Regions from separate parts of the Lysinibacillus sp. FSL W7-1291 genome, predicted to be linked through region 1. Evidence: riboswitches for the same ligand, from Rfam matches in the RefSeq annotation. Region 1 holds a riboswitch; each other region holds the start of a gene.
The links. Region 1 has a riboswitch for thiamine pyrophosphate ahead of thiT (energy-coupled thiamine transporter ThiT). Riboswitches for the same ligand answer to the same signal wherever they lie in the genome.

Region 1 (4,371 bases):
TTTTATTTGGGCTTATATAGGAATCGCCTTACATAATGGTTTTGATGAGCTACTTGTCACTACCGCCGCCTTCTTTTTATGTGGTGTTCTCTTTGTTGGTATTTTATTTATTAAAAAAAATCCTGCCTACCAAAAATAAATTGGTAAGCAGGATTTTTCATTTCATTGCATTCTATTCTTCGTCTAATGATGTTAGGATAATCGGTTTATCTTTTGTTACAATGACTGAATGTTCAATTTGAGCTACAAGTGATTTATCAGGTGTAATGAATGTCCAACCATCACCAGCTTCTACAATATGCTCTGCCTTCGCTGAGATAAACGGCTCAACCGCAAGCACCATACCTTCTTTCATAATTGTAGAATCCCATGCATCATAGTAATTTAAAATGTGATTCGGCTCATCATGTAAAGATTGACCTAAACCATGACCAGTTAAATTCATAATAACAGTTAAGCCATTAGCATTCGCCTCACGTTCAACTGCCTTACCAATTTGATTTAATTTAGACCCAGCCTTTACCTTTGTCATTGCTCGATCAAAGGCGCTTTTGGCAACGCGACATAGCTTTTCTTTGTCCTCATAGCCATCACCAACCACAAATGAAATACCAGTGTCAGCAAAGTAGCCATTTAATGAACCAGAAACATCGATATTTACAATATCCCCTTCTTGAATAACACGTTTTCCGGGGATACCATGCGCCACTTCTTCATTGACACTAATACATGTATACCCAGGGAAATCATATTCTCCCTTTGGACCAGATATCGCGCCAGCCTCTGCAAACATACGGCCAGCAATTTCATCTAGCTCCAATGTTGTAACACCTGGTTTTGTGGCAGCTTTCATCGCTTCACGAATTTCAGCACAAATGCGTCCTATTTTTTTAAAAGCTTCAATCTCTTCTTGCGTTTTTACAATCATGTATAACGTCCCTTTCATCTAATATCTATACTTTAATATAACATAACTTGTTATGCGTATAACGATAAACGCTTTAAATATTGTATGCTTCCTTACTTTGCGAAGTGCGCAAAGAGTTATTTGCGACAAAAAAGCCCCTTCACAAATGTGAGGGGCATGTTTTATGCTTTTCTTTGCATTAATTGTGGAGCAGCTGTGAATAAAAGAACGCCTACAATTGCCGTTAAAATAGTTGCTGGTAGCATATATGTACCATTATAGATGATGGAATAGATCCATGCATTTTGATCGCCAGCATATTCTGCAAAAAATACAGCGCCAGCCATCGTGTGGGCTGCATATCGTAAAAAGCCCGCAAGTACCGTACCTAATATAATGTAAAGTGCCATTTTTGTTTTGTTGGCATTTTTGGCAGCCGCCAACACGGGTCCACGCACAACCGCCGCTAATCCTACAACTGTGAAAGCAACACCATAATCAAGGAATCCTTGTAGCCAGTGCACAATCGTAGCACCAAACATGGTTTGCATTACACCCACGAGTAATCCAGTTGTTAGCCCTGCTACTAAGCCCCAGCGAAATGCTATTAACATAATAGGTACCATGACTAGACTAACAGAGCCACCTTGTGCCCATACTTTAAAGGAAACCTGATCAAGCACAAGACCGATTGCTGCAAATATCGCAATCTCCACAAGCATTAATAGTCTTTTTTTGTCCATATATATTCTCTCCTTTGTTCCGATGTAGGATACAAGAGCAGGAATAGAAATGCGCTGATATGTCTCTTTCTGACACCTTTTTATTCCCTCAAGAATGAAAAAACGATGCCAGGACAGAGCCTCACATCGTACTAGTGTCGGTTTCTATCCACATCCCTACGCAAGCGTTAACTTACAGGTTCAAAGAGTCAAGGCATTACGTGCCCAGTCTCAGCTGACATCATCAGCTCCCCTTGTGGTCGTTACATCTGAATTTATTTGAACATTCTCATTGTACGCAAAGGATAGAAGGATTACAACCTCTTCCATATATTATTTTTTTGAAACTTTGCTGTTTTTCATGCGTAAATATTACAAAAGGAGGTACAACTATGGAGAACCAAAAAATTTTATCTGCCTTTAGTTATTTAAGTATTTTCTTCGCCCCTTTTATCGTCCCATTAATTGTGTACATTATTACGAAAGATAGTGACGTAAAAAGACATTCAATTCGTGCACTTATCTCTCATTTAATTCCTTTTGTTTTCGGCATTCTGTTCTTTATTGTCTTTGTTTTTTCTACATTTAATTTGGATCCAACGTCCGGCAATAATACGATGTTGATTATTTGGTTCGTTTCGTTTGCCATTTATGCCATCGTCTCACTAGGAATTGTAATATGGAATATTATTCAAGCTGTTCGTGTTATTCGTTAATGTTTCATTTTTAAGCGAAACAGGTAGTAGTAATTGTAAAAGGAGCTGTTTTTGAATGAAAGTATCAAATGTTGTGAAAACCGCCGTAAAATTAGCACCTATTGTTATTCCTATCGTGAAAAAAGTAATGGCTGCAAAAAAAGGGACAACACCTACAGCCACCCCTCGAAAAAAATAAACAGCAGGCGTATTCCCTTGTTTTGGAAATACGCCTTTTATTTATTTCACTTCAAAGTGGGTTTGACTATGTCCATTCAATGTTTTTTCTACATGTAAGACCGCTGGCATCGCTGATTTTAATTCAGGCACATGAGAAATCACGCCAATCATACGACCAGAATCCTGTAAAGCAATTAATGTATCAATTGCTTTATTCAAAGATTCCTCATCAAGCGAGCCAAAGCCCTCATCAATAAACATGGTTTCAATATGAATATTCCCTTGGAAGCTTTGAATGACATCTGCCATTCCTAAAGCAAGACTTAAGGAAGCATTAAATTTTTCGCCACCGGATAATGTTTTCACATCACGTAATTGATCCGTATAGGCATCATATACATCAAGCCCAAGCCCACTTTGCTTCGCATGCTTTTCTAGTCTATCAGAACGTCTAAGCTCAAATTGACCATTTGATAAGTGATAAAGACGAATATTAGCGGCATCGGTAATTTGGTCTAAGTAATTAATTTGAATGTATCGCTCAAAGGACAGCTTTTTCGAATTTTGTCCGTTTAATAATCCATAGAGTTCCTTTACTCGACCAGCTTCTTGTTCAAGTAACTGAAGCTCTCTCGCTGTTTCTTCCACTTTTTTTATAAAGCCCTGGCATGCTTGTGCAAAACCATTCATCTGTTGCAAACGTTTAAATGCTTCCTCATACGCTGTACGAAGTTGTTCTACTTTTGCTTCCATCATCACTAAATCTTGCTTCTCTTTCCCTTGAAGATACATAGCCCCTTCAGTTATTTGGATTTTCAGGGTATGTACCTGTAAAGCATAGTCACTGCATACTTTGCGAAGTGCCTCCAATTGGCTCGCACTCCGTTTGGCAGCTGCGTATTCCTCATAGCTGTCAAAGCCGATTTCCTGCATGCTTGCTGAAAATTGCTGCCGCTTTTCATTCATTTTGAGCTGCAATTCCTCAAAAGATTGTTTGGCGATTTCTACAGTTAGTTTTGCATTACTTGTCGCTTCTTTTACGACATGCAAATTTTCTTGACTCTCTTGCCATGTTTTTTGCAAATCCATTTTCTGTTTACTAACATCCGTAAGTTGTTGCTTTAATTGCTGTAATGTTGGTAAATTGGCTGGCATCTGCTTGAGCTGTTCTTCTACAACCGCTTGTAATCTTGTCCATTCTTTCATGTGCTCAGCTAAATATTGCTCTAATTCCATCTGTTTATTTCTAAGCTGCTCTATTCTATCACGTTGATGCTTTAGCTTTAATCGCATATCTGCTAGTTGATGATGGACAACTTTTAAGCTCGCAATCTCTTGCTCCGTCTTGTGTAAAGTAGCGATGAGCTGTGCTTGGTCTTCTTGTTTAATATGCTGTGCTTCTAGCTGCTGATATGTATCTTGAAGAAGCTGTTGCGTAGATGACAAAAGTGCTGCCTTCTCTAGATACATACGCTCGTCTGAAGAAGCCTTCACTCTTAACGTTTCCACTTGAGCAAGTTCAATAACTTCCAGTTGCTCTTTATGTGTTTTCTCGTGAGTCATACTGCCACAAACAGGGCAAGGCTCCCCTTCCTTTAGCTGTTCCGCTAAAATACTAGCCTGACTTGTCAGCCACCGTTGCTGCAATAATAGAAGGGCCTTTTTACTTTCTTGATAGTGAATGTCTGAGGCAGCTACGTCCTGCTGTGCTAACTCTACGGCACTTTTATATTTCTCAGCTTGTTTGACTAAAGCTACCTGTTCACGTAGTTTCGGTAACTGTTCTAAGTAGCTTTCATATGGCTCAACCTGTTTTTCATAGCCTTCCATCGTTTGAGAAAATTGCTGCAATTGCTCTTGTTCTTTT
Region 2 (4,371 bases), 520 kb from region 1:
CCAGCCGTTTTTAAAGCATAGTTTTTATGCTTTACTGACTCATCTGGAGCGTTCATAAGAAAGCCATTTTCCATAGAGGGTGAACCTTGCATAACAAATTCATTGTTTGTCATTGTACTCCCTCCTTAGTATTCCCCGTATAAATACATCATTTTCGGTGCACTGTAGTCGGTCATAATTTTCATTAGCATTTTTTCTTCTGCAGATGGACCAAACATGGAGCCAATTTTCATCCCAACGTATGATTGCCAGCCTCCCATATCGTACGCATACTCAAATAAAGCAGCATCTTCCAGTCCATAATCTGCACGTAGAGCAGCGATGGCTGCTTCTTCATCACCAATTTCATCGATTAAACCTGCTTCAAGCGCTTTTGTGCCACCAAGAATACGACCATCTGCAACCTTCTTCACTTCTGCTTCAGACATATTACGTCCCTGCTCTACAATGTCTACAAATTCTTCATACGTTTCATTAATCATATCCTGCATCATTGCACGTTCTTCTGGTGTCACTTCACGCATTGGGCTTAGCATATCCTTATGCTCCCCTGATTTAAACGTTTCAAATTTAACACCTACTTTTTCAGCCAATGCTTGGTAGTTAATGGATTGCATAATGACGCCAATTGAGCCTGTTATTGTATCACGATGGGCAAAGATTTTATCTGCAGGTGCTGAAATATAATAACCACCTGATGCTGCCATCGAATCCATCGATACATAAATTGGAATTTGTCGTTCTTCTTTAATTTTTAGCAGCTTTTTATAGATTTCTGCTGATTCTTTCACACCACCACCTGGTGAATTGACGCTTAAAACAACGCCCTGTATCGAATCATCATACAAAATATTATCCAATTGCTCTAAGAAAAATGTATGATCATAGGCAACTGGTTGCCATAATGTACTTGAGCCGATATCTTGAATCGCTCCATCTACCTTTAAATAAGCAATTCGCTTATCAAAATTGTCCCCTTCAATGACATTTTCATATACATCTAAATTATTCCCAGCCATCAAACTATCAAAATTACCTAGGAAATCTGCTTTAAATAGGGCAAAAATGGTGTTAATTCCTAATGAAAATAGTAAAAGAACACCTGCGACTACTAAAGCAACCCACCTTTTTACATTCATGTCTTTCCGCCTCCTCAACACGTAATACGAATGACTTGCTTATTTGTTTCATTTTTTTGCAATAATATGCAAAAAGCTTGTTGCTATTTATTTCCTCATATTACCTTACCTAAAAAAATAAAAAAAATCAAAGTCCATACCTTTGCATGAACTTTGATTTTCGACATTATTTCCTAGGAAATGATGATGAATGGCATTGCTTTGTTTCTTGCTGTCGTAATTCAACTCGTCGAATTTTTCCAGAGGATGTTTTGGGTAGCTCTTCGACAAATTCAATAGCACGTGGATATTTATATGGGGCAGTCAATGATTTCACATGACTTTGAAGTGTTTGAATAAGTGTTTCATCACCAATTTCACCATTACGAAGAACAATAAATGCCTTTACAATATTTCCTCGAACTTTATCTGGACTGGCAATGACAGCAGCTTCTTTCACAGTTGGATGCTTCATCAAAGCATCCTCTACTTCAAAGGGACCAATTGTATAACCCGAGGAGATAATGACATCATCTCCTCGACCCTCAAACCAAAAGTAGCCATCTTCATCTTTGTAGGCACGATCTCCTGTTATATACCAATCACCACGGAATTGTAAATTTGTACGTTCAGGATCATTTAAATATTTTTTAAAGAGAGCTGGTGTTTCACGATGAACAGCAATATCACCCACCTCTCCCACTGCAACAGGATTGCCGAAATCGTTAATAATATTAACGGTGTTGCCAGGAGTAGGTTTTCCCATTGAGCCAACTCGCGCCTCCATCCCTACCATTGTACCAACAAGTAATGTATTTTCCGTTTGACCATAGCCATCTCGCACTTGTAAATGGAATGTTTCTGAAAATACGTTGATAACCTCACTATTTAACGGTTCACCTGCTGATACAGCTTGGCGAATTGCATGTAAATCATATGCGTGTAAATTTTCAAGTGATGCCATAAAACGATATTCAGTTGGTGTACAGCATAATACATTGATTTTGAATTTTTCAAGCATTGCCAAATAGGAAGCAGCATCAAATTTACCTTTGTAAACAAATGCAGTAGCACCACTGCCTAATGTAGCGAGAAAGGGACTCCATATCCATTTTTGCCATCCAGGTGCTGCTGTTGCCCAAACAATATCATTTTCTTGTACACCTAACCAATGTGGTGCTGTTGTTCGTAAATGAGCATAGCCCCAGCTGTGTGTATGTACCGCTGCCTTTGGGTTACCTGTTGTGCCGCTTGTATAGGCTAAAAATGCATTATCAGTACTTTTTGTCGGGGTCGGATTTATGTAAGTTGTAGGTTGATGGTGCATTTTTTCTAGTAAAGGCTGCCAAGGCTCATGTGCTTTCCCTATGACAAATTGCTGTATGCCCTGTAAATTTCCAACTTCATCAAATTGTTCAATATAGGGCTCATAGGCAACAACCCCTTTAGCATTGGCGTGATGAATGCGATACTCAATATCTTTTGTTCTTAACATTTCTGAGCTTGGAATGATGGTTAAACCTGCTTTTAATGCTGCAATATAAACAATATATGCTTCCACTGAGCGTGGTACCATCACTAAAATCACATCACCCTTCGTTAAACCTTGTAAGGTGAAAACATGTGCTGCTTGATTCGCTTTTTCCATCAAATGTGCATATGTAATAAATTGTACAGCTTGATTTTCTTCATAAATAATTAAAGCATTTTTCGTTGCATCCTGAGCATATTTTTCAATTTCCTCTGTTATGTTATACCATTCTGGTGCAACTAAATCTTGTCTTTTCATGGCAGATGCCCCCTTTTGCTATGACACATTATAAAACTCCTTTTTCAGTATTTTCAATGGTTTGCGCTTAATTTAGGTAAAGTCATGACAACTATCATACCTAGCTATATGGCATCAGTCACGTTTTGTCGATAGGAAAACTAGCTATTGAACACAAATGAAAAGTATGGTACATTTTGGTCAACTAAAAGCAAAATTGCAGGGGGACTCGAAAGAGTTGAGAAGGTAAAACCTGACCCTTTGAACCTGTTAGTTAATACTGACGTAGGGAGCAACAGACATCGATTTTTTCAGATGAAAGGCTCTTTTTCGTGTATTTTCACATAAAAAGAGCCTTTTTGCATGCTTACGTCCATCCACAAAGGAGGACTAAAATTAAAATGATATTTCAAACAATTCGTCAACAGCAACCACTTATTCATTGCATCACAAACTATGTGGTGGCAAATTTCCAAGCAAATGGTTTATTAGCATTAGGTGCTTCGCCCGTTATGGCTGACGATAGCCAAGAGGTTGAGGAAATGGTAGCAATGGCACAAGCATTATTAATTAATATCGGGACACTCAATACTCGCACCAAAAACGCCATGCTGTTAGCAGGAAAAAAAGCTAATGCACTTGGCATTCCAGTTATATTAGATCCAGTTGGGGCAGGGGCTACAACTTATCGCAAGGAAACCGTTCAATACTTACTTGAAAACATACAATTTGCCGTAATTCGCTGTAATATCGGTGAGCTTGCGGCTATAGCCAATGTAGATTGGCAACAGAAAGGTGTAGATAGTGGTCATGGCTCCATGTCACTGGAGACGGAAGCATTACTAGTGGCACAACGATATAATTGTATCGTTATTGTAACAGGTGAACGTGATCTTATAACAAATGGTGAGCATAGCCAGTGGATAGCTGGTGGCCACCCACAAATGACAGAGGTCACTGGTACTGGCTGTTTACTTAGTGCGCTTTGTGGTGCTGCCTATGTCGCAGGTAACAAGCCATACAACCAATTAGCAGAAACACTCACTTACTATAAAAAGGCAGCAGTACTAGCTTCTGCATTCACTGCAGATATCGGTGATTTTCAAATAGCTTTGCTTAATGCTATACATCGTTTATCAAAGGATGGTGAAGCATCATGCATATTGTAACGACGATTGCTGGATCAGATAGTGGTGGCGGTGCTGGTATACAGGCTGATTTAAAAACATTTCAGGAATTAGAGGTGTTCGGCACTTCCGTTATTACAGCTTTAACTGCACAAAATACAACAGGCGTGACAGGTGTTTTCCCCATTGACATTTCGTTTGTGGAAAAACAATTTCAAGCGTTAGTCGAAGATTTTCCGATTGCTGCAATGAAAACAGGCATGCTTTATTCCTCTGGTATTATCCAAGCCATCGCACGCATGATCGGTGAATTAAACATACCACTAATTGTGGATCCCGTGATGATTGCAAAAGGTGG
Region 3 (4,371 bases), 1.5 Mb from region 1:
CACCATTAATGATCAACAATGAGGCCACTGTAGCCCTTACTTGGTCTGGGCAAGCAGCAGATATGATGTATGAAAATGAGGAGCTAGACTTTGCTGTACCTGAGGAAGGCTCGAATTTATGGTTCGATAATATGGTCATCCCTAAAACATCGAAAAATATCGACGGTGCCCATGCCTTTATCAATTTCATGCTAAGTGCTGAATCGGGTGCACAAAATGCCGATTATGTAGGCTACTCTACGCCTAATATAGCTGCTATGGACTTAATGGATGAAGAAGTTGTTTCTGATGAACGCTACTATCCTTCTGAAGAACAACGCGATACATTAGAAGTTTACAAAAATTTAGGACCAGACTATTTAGGGAAATATAATGAATTGTTTTTAGAATTTAAAATGAGTATTCGTTAAAGCATATAAAGGTCTATCGATGAATTTTTATTTTGTCGATAGACCTTTTTCTATTATCTTCCTGCTTCTGGCAGCACCTCACCTATTGTCTGTTTATTCTTTTCTACATCGTGGATTGGTATTGCTGCACTAGCAGGTATGTTTCATTTCAGACTTTCAACCGATATGATGATAGGATATCTTATGATAGACTTTAGTATATTTGATTATAAAAAGGGGGTTCATTCGATGACCCAGCAGAAGTCCAATAAGGCGGCTTTATATATTTTAATGTTTAATATGTTTATCGCAATGGGGAGTATTGGAATTATTATTCCTGTCATGCCAGAGTATTTAAAAATTTTTGGTGCAGCAGGACAAGTTCTAGGTATGCTAATTGCAACGTTCGCCTTAGCTCAATTCGTATTTTCTCCAATTGCTGGGAATCTTTCGGATCAGTATGGTCGGAAAAATTTAATTATTTTCGGTCTTATTGTGACAGGTCTTGCACAAATCGGTTTTGGCCTAGCCACAGACGTCTGGATGCTATTTTTAGCACGCTTTTTAGGCGGTCTAGGTTCCGCATTTGTTGCACCTCCTATTATGGCATTTGTAGCTGACGTTACTACCTACGAGGAACGTGGAAAAGGTATGAGTATGTTAGGTGCTGCTATGTCACTGGGCTTTATGATAGGGCCAGGAATAGGTGGTTTCTTAGCAAAGGTTAGTTTACATTTTCCATTTTTCACGGCAGGAGTTGCTGCCATACTTGCATCTGTTTTATCTTACTTTTTATTACCATCTACTAAACCAAACACTTCACATGACAAGCAAAAGCAAGAAAATCTGGCGAAGCAAATGGCTCGTTCCATACATATGCCTTATTTCGTTATGCTCATTATCATGCTCGTGTTCTCGTTCGGAATTGCCAACTTCCAAACAACCTTGTCATTATTTGTGACAGAAAAGTTTAATTACACACCCGTAGATATTGCGATTATTTTAGTTGTCGGTGGTGCTTTTGGGGTAGTTGTACAAATGTTTGTGATTACACCACTTTTTAATCGCTTTGGTGAAATGAAAGTTGTGTTAGTCAATTTATTTATTGCATCTGTTGCTATTTTCTTAATATTGTTTGTATCTGGCTTCGCTCTTATATTAGTTGTAGCAACTATTTTCTCTACAGCAACAACACTAATTCGTCCTGCTGTAAATACACTAATTTCAAAGCTTGCAGAGAAAGAACAAGGGTTTGCTGCGGGCTTGAATAATGCTTACATGAGCCTTGGCAATATGATTGGACCAGCCTTAGCAGGTTTACTATTTGACTGGAATATGAACAGTCCATATATTTTCGGATCTATCATATTATTAGCCTGCTTCTTCCTTGCACTCATCTGGACATTGAAAAAAGCACCTCATCTAATGCATCCTGATACGAAATAGTCAGAAAAATCATTGACTATTTTTAACATTATGTTACAGTAATGTTGGTTAATAAAATTGAATGATATTTACCACTAGGGGAGCCTTTAAAAGGCTGAGACGTATATGATGATGTACGGACCCTTTGAACCTGATCTAGTTCATACTAGCGGAGGGAAGTGGCGCTACTTGCTACTATCATTGTCTATGCAAGGCCGCTTCCTATTGTTTAAAGGAAGCGGCCTTTTAATTTCCCTCATGATTTTATTCAAGAGGAGTGAACCTTATGTCAATTCGTAAAATGACAATCATGGCTTTATTAGTAGCGATTGCTGTAGCAGGATCTACCTTTGTATCCATACCAACAGGCATCGCACGCGCCTACCCCGTTCAGCATGCTGTTAACGTAATAGGAGCTATTATACTAGGACCCGTGCCAACAGTTCTAGTTGCCTTTGTGACAGCCATCATTCGTATCTTTACTGGTACAGGCTCTCTTTTAGCGATTCCTGGTAGCGTCATTGGAGCATTGTGTGCGGCCCTTGCCTACAAATACAGTAGAAAATCATGGCTAGCAGGATTCGGCGAAGTTTTTGGCACTGGTATTTTAGCTTCACTTATTGCCGTACCCTATGCAAAATTGCTTATGGAGACATCCGTAGCCGCATTATTCTTCATGCCAGCCTTTTTAACATCAAGTACCATCGGGGCCATCTTAGGTGTTATGGTAGCTAGCACTTTGCGAAAATCGGTACTAGTAAAGAGCTTTAATTCTTCGCTTTATTGAGTGGTGCTGAGTGCTTTTTGATTTTGGAAATCCTTTAAGATGTGCGAGAAGATTTCTTTTCTAGTCTTTGAGCGGGGTTCGTTTCTTTATGAGCGTCTCTCTCCCCCGAGAAGCACTTTTCGAAGGCTGCACTGTGTCAATCACCTTTGCACCCCTTTCCTAGCGGAAACCACCATTTTTTAAAACCTCAAAGCATTTAAAAAAGCAGTGCAAAATGGAATGATTTTGCACTGCCTTCACTTTATTATGATCGTTTTTTCATACCCTTTAATAGCTGGGCTACGTTCGTGTCTTCTGCTTGTACAGGTTTCTCCTCAATTGGCTGCTCTTTTTTATTCGTTTTTGTTAGGAAACTCCAACCAAAACGTCTTATGGTAATATCCATAAAGAATAGAAGCATACTTGCTAAAAGAAGCCATGTAGCAATGTTTTGTCGATCCGCTCCTTTGGTTGTAAAGTCACGGAACACATCTTGTGGTTCTTTTAAAACGGCTCCCCCTGTTTGATTTGTTAACTCTTCAACCAGTTTTTCATTAACAGGGAGCAGTTCATACTCAGCACTATAAGGAACACTTAGGCCTGCCTGATAAATGGCCTGCTGCTCATCCGCTATACGGAAGAAAATCAATCCAGGTTCGGCCTGTACAACAGCTCGAATTTGGGAGGCTGAAATGGTTTCTAACTGAGTTTCTAACTCCTCCCCTGCTTCATTAACCGCTACAATGTCTAAAAATGCGGCTTCATTTGTAGGGTCTGTAATCATAAAGGAGCCATCAGCTTCTAATCTCACATCATAGGCAACATCATTATAGCTTGGCAACATTTGTGAAATAAGCGTCTGCCAAAATGTTCCCCAGTCCTGCCATCTTGCCCAATCTCCTGTCCATTTACCCGTTGAATCGGATGTAAAAGCAAATGTTTTACCGAGTCCATATTGCCATTGTGCTAACACAGGATCTTCCTTCTCACTTTCTGCAATTACGGTTGTCCCTTGCTTAGCTGTCGTTCCAATATAAGCATTCATTTGAGGGACGCCATTGGCAAATAGCGAATTCCATCCTGCGGCATTATAAATTGCTGGATAAAACGGATTATCCTCAATATAGGTACGAGAAATCATAGCTGTTTCACGAGATAAAATAGAAGGAATGGTTTGTTCATCAATGACATCATAGAACCGTCCACTACCCATATCACTAAGTGCTTCGAGTAAGTTAGCATCAGCATCTTGTCCAATCGCTACTGTTGATAAAGTGATACCATTTTCTTTTCCCTCAGCAATTAAATCCTCATAATTCCCAGACTGTGATTGCCCATCGGTTAAAAGAATAATATGTTTACGTTGAAGCTTTAAATCGGCGAGATTTTCATAGGCTTTAGCTAATGAACTATAGATTTCTGTCCCGCCTCCTGGTGTTACTGATAGAATGGTATCCACTGCCTCTTCTTTACTTTTAAGAGGTGCGGTTTCTATGATTTCCCAAGGACGATCATCGAAGGCGATAAAGCCTAATGTATCCTCATCTCGTAGCATTTCAACAGAACGTGCCGCTGCTTCCTTAGCTAGCTCCAGCTTTGAGCCATGCATACTGCCAGAACGATCCAGCACTATGACTAGCCCTAATGAAGGTAATTGCTCCTTGCCCTTAATTTCCATCTCCACAGGCAATAACGTTTCAATTGGCGTTTTAAAATAGCCTCCTAAACCAAAACTATTTTCTCCACCAACCATCGTGAAACCAACCCCAAAGTTTTTGACTGCTTGCTCAA

Region 2: another riboswitch for thiamine pyrophosphate. It lies ahead of thiM (hydroxyethylthiazole kinase); the one in region 1 lies ahead of thiT (energy-coupled thiamine transporter ThiT).
Region 3: another riboswitch for thiamine pyrophosphate. It lies ahead of thiW (energy coupling factor transporter S component ThiW); the one in region 1 lies ahead of thiT (energy-coupled thiamine transporter ThiT).

Annotation. Positions count from the first base shown of each region.
Region 1 is NZ_CP151994.1:3,874,633-3,879,003, forward strand. It holds gene NST76_RS18865 (hypothetical protein) at 1-139, shown strand, start outside; gene map (type I methionyl aminopeptidase) at 173-928, opposite strand; gene thiT (energy-coupled thiamine transporter ThiT) at 1,090-1,650, opposite strand; TPP riboswitch at 1,787-1,894, opposite strand; gene NST76_RS18880 (DUF4870 domain-containing protein) at 2,022-2,345, shown strand; gene NST76_RS18885 (hypothetical protein) at 2,401-2,523, shown strand; gene NST76_RS18890 (SMC family ATPase) at 2,565-4,371, opposite strand, start outside.
Region 2 is NZ_CP151994.1:3,353,417-3,357,787, forward strand. It holds gene NST76_RS16175 (RDD family protein) at 1-113, opposite strand, end outside; gene sppA (signal peptide peptidase SppA) at 126-1,139, opposite strand; gene NST76_RS16185 (acyl--CoA ligase) at 1,306-2,907, opposite strand; TPP riboswitch at 3,098-3,195, shown strand; gene thiM (hydroxyethylthiazole kinase) at 3,288-4,055, shown strand; gene thiD (bifunctional hydroxymethylpyrimidine kinase/phosphomethylpyrimidine kinase) at 4,043-4,371, shown strand, end outside.
Region 3 is NZ_CP151994.1:851,117-855,487, reverse strand. It holds gene NST76_RS03910 (ABC transporter substrate-binding protein) at 1-410, shown strand, start outside; gene NST76_RS03905 (tetracycline resistance MFS efflux pump) at 639-1,835, shown strand; TPP riboswitch at 1,902-2,009, shown strand; gene thiW (energy coupling factor transporter S component ThiW) at 2,101-2,601, shown strand; gene NST76_RS03895 (VWA domain-containing protein) at 2,846-4,371, opposite strand, start outside.